DNA from 3 places in the Streptomyces sp. NPDC046881 genome. Region 3 is predicted to be linked to each of the others. Evidence: riboswitches for the same ligand, from Rfam matches in the RefSeq annotation. Region 3 holds a riboswitch; each other region holds the start of a gene.
What was found. A riboswitch is a leader RNA that binds a small molecule or an ion and turns the genes downstream of it on or off. The one in region 3 is predicted to bind cobalamin.
Positions count from the first base shown of each region.

Region 1: it holds a riboswitch for cobalamin, as region 3 does, so the genes downstream of both, ABZ923_RS29120 (ribonucleoside-diphosphate reductase subunit alpha) here and ABZ923_RS32925 (CbtB-domain containing protein) in region 3, are expected to answer to the same signal.
Region 2: it holds a riboswitch for cobalamin, as region 3 does, so the genes downstream of both, ABZ923_RS09420 (cobalamin biosynthesis protein) here and ABZ923_RS32925 (CbtB-domain containing protein) in region 3, are expected to answer to the same signal.

Region 1 is NZ_JBEYXJ010000077.1:37,920-40,172, reverse strand. Features, by position in the region: gene ABZ923_RS29120 (ribonucleoside-diphosphate reductase subunit alpha) at 1-1,264, opposite strand, end outside; cobalamin riboswitch at 1,391-1,525, opposite strand; gene ABZ923_RS29115 (ATP-binding protein) at 1,675-2,253, shown strand, end outside.
Region 2 is NZ_JBEYXJ010000013.1:44,435-46,687, reverse strand. Features, by position in the region: gene ABZ923_RS09430 (inorganic phosphate transporter) at 1-859, shown strand, start outside; gene ABZ923_RS09425 (hypothetical protein) at 891-1,118, shown strand; cobalamin riboswitch at 1,249-1,391, shown strand; gene ABZ923_RS09420 (cobalamin biosynthesis protein) at 1,492-2,253, shown strand, end outside.
Region 3 is NZ_JBEYXJ010000101.1:25,422-27,674, reverse strand. Features, by position in the region: gene ABZ923_RS32935 (superoxide dismutase) at 1-478, shown strand, start outside; cobalamin riboswitch at 592-714, shown strand; gene ABZ923_RS32930 ((2Fe-2S) ferredoxin domain-containing protein) at 775-1,152, shown strand; cobalamin riboswitch at 1,254-1,395, shown strand; gene ABZ923_RS32925 (CbtB-domain containing protein) at 1,432-1,653, shown strand; gene ABZ923_RS32920 (CbtA family protein) at 1,676-2,253, shown strand, end outside.

The DNA of each region.
Region 1 (2,253 bases), on a different contig from region 3:
CGGTCTGGTTCGCGGTGCGGTTGGCGGCGTCCTTGAAGGTCATCCAGCCGTTGCCGGTCTGCGCCAGGGTGCGCATCATCCGGCCGTACAGCTCCCGTGCGGGCAGCGTCTTCCTGGCCAGTTCGGCGGCCTCGGCCTTGCGGTAGGCGGCGTCGAACTCCTCGCCCCACAGGTCGACCAGCTCGGGGACGTCGGCGGGGGAGAACAGCGACCACTGCTCGTCGGCGTTGACCCGGCGCATGAACTCGTCCGGGATCCAGTGCGCGAGGTTGAGGTTGTGGGTGCGGCGGGCGTCCTCGCCGGTGTTGTCGCGCAGCTCCAGGAACTCCTCGATGTCGGAGTGCCAGGTCTCCAGGTAGACCGCGGCGGCGCCCTTGCGCCGGCCGCCCTGGTTCACCGCGGCGACGGAGGCGTCCAGGGTCTTCAGGAACGGCACGATGCCGTTGGAGTGCCCGTTCGTGCCCCGGATCAGCGAACCCCGCGAGCGGATGCGCGAGTAGGACAGGCCGATGCCACCGGCGTGCTTCGACAGCCGGGCCACCTGGTGGTAGCGGTCGTAGATGGAGTCCAGCTCGTCCAGCGGCGAGTCCAGCAGGTAGCAGGACGACATCTGCGGGTGGCGCGTACCGGAGTTGAACAGGGTGGGGGAGGACGGCAGGTAGTCCAGGCGGCTCATCAGGCCGTACAGCGCCGCGACTTCGTCCACCGAGCGGGTCGTGTCGTCCTCGGCGAGGCCGCTCGCCACGCGCAGCATGAAGTGCTGGGGCGTCTCGACGACCTTGCGGGTGATCGGGTGGCGCAGCAGGTAGCGGCTGTGGAGGGTGCGCAGGCCGAAGTAGCCGAAGCGGTCGTCGGCGGAGGCGTCGACCAGCGCGTCGAGCCGCTCGGCGTGCAGACGCGCGAACTCGGCGGTGCGGTCGGCGACCAGGCCCTCGCGGTGGCCGACCGCGATGGACTCGGTGAAGGACGTGACGCCCTGCGAGGCGGCCTCGGCCCGGATGGTGAGCGTCAGCAGCCGGGCGGCCAGCTTCGAGTACGCGGGGTCCTCGGAGATCAGGCCGGCGGCCGCCTCCGTGGCCAGCTCACGCAGCTCCGCCTCGTCGGCCCGCGCGGACCGGCCGCGCAGCGCGGCGGCGGCGATCCGGCCCGGGTCGGCGTCGGGCAGGTCGGCGGTCAGCTCGGTCAGGGTCCGCAGCAGTGCGGTACCGGGACCGTCGGTCTCCAGCTCGCTGACTGAAGCCGGGTCGGCTGGCGCGATGGTCACGTGGGGCTCTCCCTCGCTCGGCACGGGGGCCCGGCGGAGGGCAGGGGGCAGCCACGAGCGCGCACGGCGTCGCGTCCACCGGCCCACTCCACGAGGCCCGGACGTTTCAGAACCCACCCGGACCGGACGTCCGGGTGTGCTGCCGACAGGTCCTCGGACTCAACAGGCGTGCGGGAACACGCAGGTACACCGTTGCGGGACAGTTCCGGACTCGCACCGGATTCCCCTGCGGCGACAGCGATCACGAGCATACATCTAGTGCCGGGTTCCCGTGGCACCCCCAGATGTTGTGCCGGTCCGGTGTCGGAGGCCGTTTGCCGGGTTGCGGGGCGGACGGTGCGTGTTTCCATGGAAGTAGGTGCCCGCGGGGTCCTCCGTGCCGAGAGCCGGTCTCGGAAGGAGAACGCACCATGACGAGGATCGTCCGTCACCCGCCGGGCAAACAGCGCCCCCGCAACGCGCCGATGGCGACGCTGTACCCCCGGCGGGTGTGGCGCCGGGTCAGGGGTTCCTTCCTGGCCTACTGGCACTATCTGACCATCAGGCTGGAGGCCCGGCACGACACCACCCGTCCCCGGAAGTGGCGTAGATGGGCCTCGTACACCAACACCCTCCGGGTCGTCTGGGCCGGTGCCGCGCTCGCCGTCCTCGCGTGGGTCGCGGAGGGCGTGTACATCCTGGTCTCGCACCACACGACGGAGTTCGAGAAGTGGCGGAAGGCGAACCAGGACAACCAGGGCGGATTCGACGTCATCCTCCGCTTCGTCGGTCCGGTCCTCACCGCCTCGATCGCCGCCGCCCTCTTCCTGTTCTTCTGGTACTGGTGGACGAAGCGGCGCTACCTCGTGAAGGCGCGCAGGCATCCCCGCAAGCTGGTGCCCACCGCCGGACCCGACATCGCCGAGATCGTGGGCCGCGAGGAGATCGCCCGGGTCATCGCCCAGCGGCTGCGGCAGCGTGAGACCCGCAGGCCGTACCTGCTCGTCGGG
Region 2 (2,253 bases), on a different contig from region 3:
CCTGGTCACCAAGGTGCTGCTGCCGGCCGTCGCCGCGCCGATCGTCGCGGGCCTGGCCTCGCTGCTGGCCACCCGGTTCTCCTACGGCATCGGCGGCACCGCGGACGGCGAGGCGACCCGCAAGGGCTACCGCGTCGGCCAGATCGCCTCCGCCGGCCTGGTCTCCCTGGCCCACGGCACCAACGACGCCCAGAAGACGATGGGCATCATCACCCTCGCCCTGGTGGCCGGCGGCTCGCTCGCCCCCGGCTCCAACCCTCCCACCTGGGTGATCCTCTCCGCCGGCCTGGCCATCGCGCTCGGCACCTACATCGGCGGCTGGCGCATCATCCGCACCATGGGCAAGGGCCTGACCGACCTGGAGCCGCGCCAGGGCTTCGCCGCGCAGACCAGCGCCGCGACCGCCATCCTGGCCTCCTCGCACCTCGGCTTCTCCCTCTCCACCACGCACGTCGTCTCCGGCTCGGTGATGGGCGCGGGTCTGGGCCGCAAGGGCGGCGTGGTCCGCTGGTCCACCGCGACCCGCATGTTCGTCGCCTGGGCGCTGACCCTGCCGGCCGCCGCGCTGGTCGGCGCGGGTGCCGAGGCCGTCACCGGCCTGGGTGACTGGGGCACCGCCGTCGTCGCCGTCTTCCTCGTCGCCGCGAGCGCCGCGATCTGGAAGATCTCCCGCCGCGAGGTCGTCGACCACACCAACGTGGTCGAGGAGAGCGACGAGCCGGCCGGTGTGGTCACCACCGCCATCGCCGCCGTGATCCCGCCGCCCACCGCCGCGGTCGCCGCCGAGCTGGACCTCGCGTTCCCGCAGCAGAACACCGCCCCCGCCGAACCGGCCAGCCCGCCGGCCGCCGCGGTCTGACCCCGAGCACCCGGTTACCGAAGGAAGCACTATGAAGATCGACTGGGCAGCCCTGGGCTCCGTGTTCGGCGTCAGCCTCGTGGTCACGGTGGGCCTGGTGGCCCTGTTCACCCTCGGCATCGCGGGCCTGAACCGCCGTGAGAAGGCCGTGGCGCAGGGCGGTTCCGCCGGCCTCGCCGTCACCGGCGCCTACCTCTGCTTCGCGGCGTGCGCGGCGGCGGTGGCGTACGGCATCAACCTGATCGTGGCCAAGGCCTGACCGATCATCCGAGAGGCTCCCCTTCCCGTGTCGGGCAGGGGAGCCTCTGCCGTTGTCCCATCAGGCCCGCACGCCCCGCGGTGTGGGGATCGGCACACTCTCCCCTCGCAGGTCAAAGGCAGGTTGACGGCCGTTCCGGGCACGTGGTGGACTGCCCAGGCCATGTACGGCGGCAGGAGAGGAAGCCGGTGCGAATCCGGCGCGGTCCCGCCACTGTCACCGGGGAATGAACCCCGGGAGCCAGGAACTCTCACCGCCGATTCACGTCGAACCAGGGCGCGGACACCCTGAGTGAGGACACATATCGCCATGCTCGGCTGCCGATCGAGGACCCGTACCAGGCCCGTTCCTGTTCCCACGGCCGGCTGAGCCGATGGGTGCCGATCGCACATACGCGTACGGCGCCGCCGCCGGCGTCCTCGGGGACCTGCTTCTCGGCGATCCGCGCCGCGGACATCCCGTCGCCGTGTTCGGCCGGGCGGCGGGCGCCGCGGAAGGCGCGTTGTGGCACGACCACCGCGGCTGGGGCGCCCTGCACACCGCCGTGTGCGCCGGCGGCGCCGTCGCACTCGGCGCACTGGCCGCGCGTACCGTACGCCCCTCCCGTACCGCCTCCGTCGCGCTGACCGCCGCCGCCACCTGGGCCGTCGTGGGCGGCACCTCGCTCGCCCGGGAGGCCCGCACGATCGGGCGCGCCCTGGAGTCGGGGGACGTCGAGGCGGCCCGGGCGCGGCTGCCCCACCTGTGCGGCCGGGACCCGCAGGCGCTGGACGCCGACGGCATCGCCCGGGCCGTGGTCGAGTCGGTCGCCGAGAACACCTCCGACGCGGTCGTCGGCGCCCTCGTGTGGGGTGCGGTGGCCGGGGTTCCGGGGCTGCTCGGGTTCCGGGCGGTCAACACCCTGGACGCGATGGTGGGTCACCGGTCGCCCCGCTTCCGGCGCTTCGGCTGGGCCGCCGCCCGCCTCGACGACGTCGCCGGCTGGCCGGGGGCCCGGCTGACCGCCGTGCTCGCCGCCGCGGCCGGACCGGATCCGCGCGGTGCCCTGCGCGCCTGGAAGGCCGACGCGCACCGGCACCCGAGCCCCAACGCCGGGCCTGTGGAGGCCTCCTTCGCCGGTGCCCTCGGCGTCCGC
Region 3 (2,253 bases):
CTCGGTCAACGGCCTGGAGAAGAACCTGGCCTTCCACCTCTCCGGGCACATCCTGCACAGCATCTACTGGCAGAACATGACCGGTCCGAAGGACGGCGGCGGCGAGCCCCTGGCCGCCGACGGCGTGGGCGAGCTGGCCGAGGCGATCAAGGAGTCCTTCGGCTCCTTCGCCGCCTTCAGGACCCAGCTGTCCAAGGCCGCGGCCACCACGCAGGGTTCGGGCTGGGGCGTGCTCGCCCACGAGCCGCTGAGCGGCCGCCTGATCGTGGAGCAGGTCTACGACCACCAGGGCAACGTCGGCCAGGGCTCCACCCCGCTCCTGGTCTTCGACGCCTGGGAGCACGCCTTCTACCTGCAGTACAGGAACCAGAAGGTGGACTTCGTCGAGGCGATGTGGCAGGTCGTCAACTGGCAGGACGTCGCCCGTCGTTTCGAGGCGGCCAAGTCCCGCACGGACGTGCTGCTGCTCGCCCCGTGACGAGGGGTCTCCCGCGGGCGTACCGCGCGCGGGAGACCCGCCGCACGGCGGCCGGGTGACGGGCCGCCACCGGTGATGACATGATGACCGGCGACACAAGGCGACGGCGGTCCGAGGAAGCCGGTGCGAATCCGGCGCGGTCCCGCCACTGTGACCGGTGAGCGAGTTCCGGCAGGCCACCGCCCCCGACGGGGTGGGAAGGCGGGACGAGCGACGACCCGGGAGCCAGGAGACTCACGCGGTCGCCTCCTCATGCGACACCGGGGCGGATCTCCCCGGGAGGGGAGCGGCGCGGTATGCCCGACAGGCCGACGGAAAAGACAGCGGGCGGACCGGTGCCGTGCCGGGTCGTCGTGTGCCGGGACTGCTGCTGCGGCAGCCCCAAGGTGACGGGCGATCACGCGGCGCAGACCGCGCGGTTGCGGGCGGAGATGCCCGTGCGCGTCTCCGACTGCCTCGACGTGTGCGACCAGGCCAACGTCATCGTCGTACAACCCTCCACCGCAGGCCGGGCCGCCGGCGCGCGACCGGTCTGGCTCGGGCTGGTCAACGACCCCGACGCGACCGAGGACATCGTCGCCTGGGTGCGCGCCGGTGGCCCGGGCGTGGCTCCCCGGCCCGACATCCTCGACCTGTACGCCTTCACCCCACCGCGCCGGCGCGCGGAGCCCTGAGCCGGACCGGTCGGATCGCGCCACCGCCGACCCACCGGGCACACGGCCGTTCACCCGGCACGAGAGGAAGATCACGCCGGTCGGAGGCGGTCTTGGCGGGGCTCCGATCCCGCGGTACGGTCTGTCCGAAATCGACGACGGCATAACGGAAGCCGGTGAGAGTCCGGCACGGTCGCGCCACTGTGTGCGGGCCCCGCGAGGGTGCCCGTGAGTCAGACCCGGGGCCGTCGTCCTGTGCACCACCGAGATGGGACGCGAATTCCCAGAGGAGGTTCTGCCATGGCGCAGACCGTCGCCCAGCCGACCGCCACCACTCCCGCCGTCCCCGCGAAGCTGCCGCTGAAGGCGATAGCTCCCTGGGCGGTCTTCTTCGGCATCCTGATGCTGGTCCTGCTCTACTTCGTCGGCGCCGAGCAGGGCGCCACCTCCGTGCTCAACGGCACGGACGTCCACGAGTGGGTGCACGACGCCCGCCATCTGCTCGGTTTCCCCTGCCACTGACGCGAGGGGACACCGCCCGCCCATGAATTCCGCAACCGTACGGAACCTCCTCGTACGGGGCATGCTCGCCGGCCTCGCGGCCGGCGTGCTCGCCCTGATCGCGGCCTACTTCCTCGGTGAGCCGAGCGTCGACAAGGCGATCGGCTTCGAGGACGCCCACTCCCACGAGCACGGGACGGAAGTCGTCTCCCGCTCCCTCCAGTCCACCGCGGGCCTCGCCACCGGCGTCCTCGTCTACGGGGTCGCCTTCGGCGGCATCGCCGCGCTCGCCTTCTGCTTCGCGCTCGGCCGGGTCGGCCGGATCGGTCCGCGCGCCACGGCGCTGCTGCTGTCCGGCTGCGCGCTGCTCACCGTGTACGTCGTGCCGTTCCTGAAGTACCCGGCCAACCCGCCGTCGGTCGGCGACCCCGGCACCATCGGCAAGCGGACCGGCCTGTACTTCCTGATGATGCTGCTCGGCGTCCTCCTGGCGGTCGCCGCCACCCTCCTCGGCCGACGCCTGGCGCCCGCCCTGGGCACCTGGTGGGCGACCGTGGCCGCGGTGGCCGCGTTCGCCGTCGCCGTCGGCTTGGCCTACGCGTTCCTGCCGGCCGTCAACGA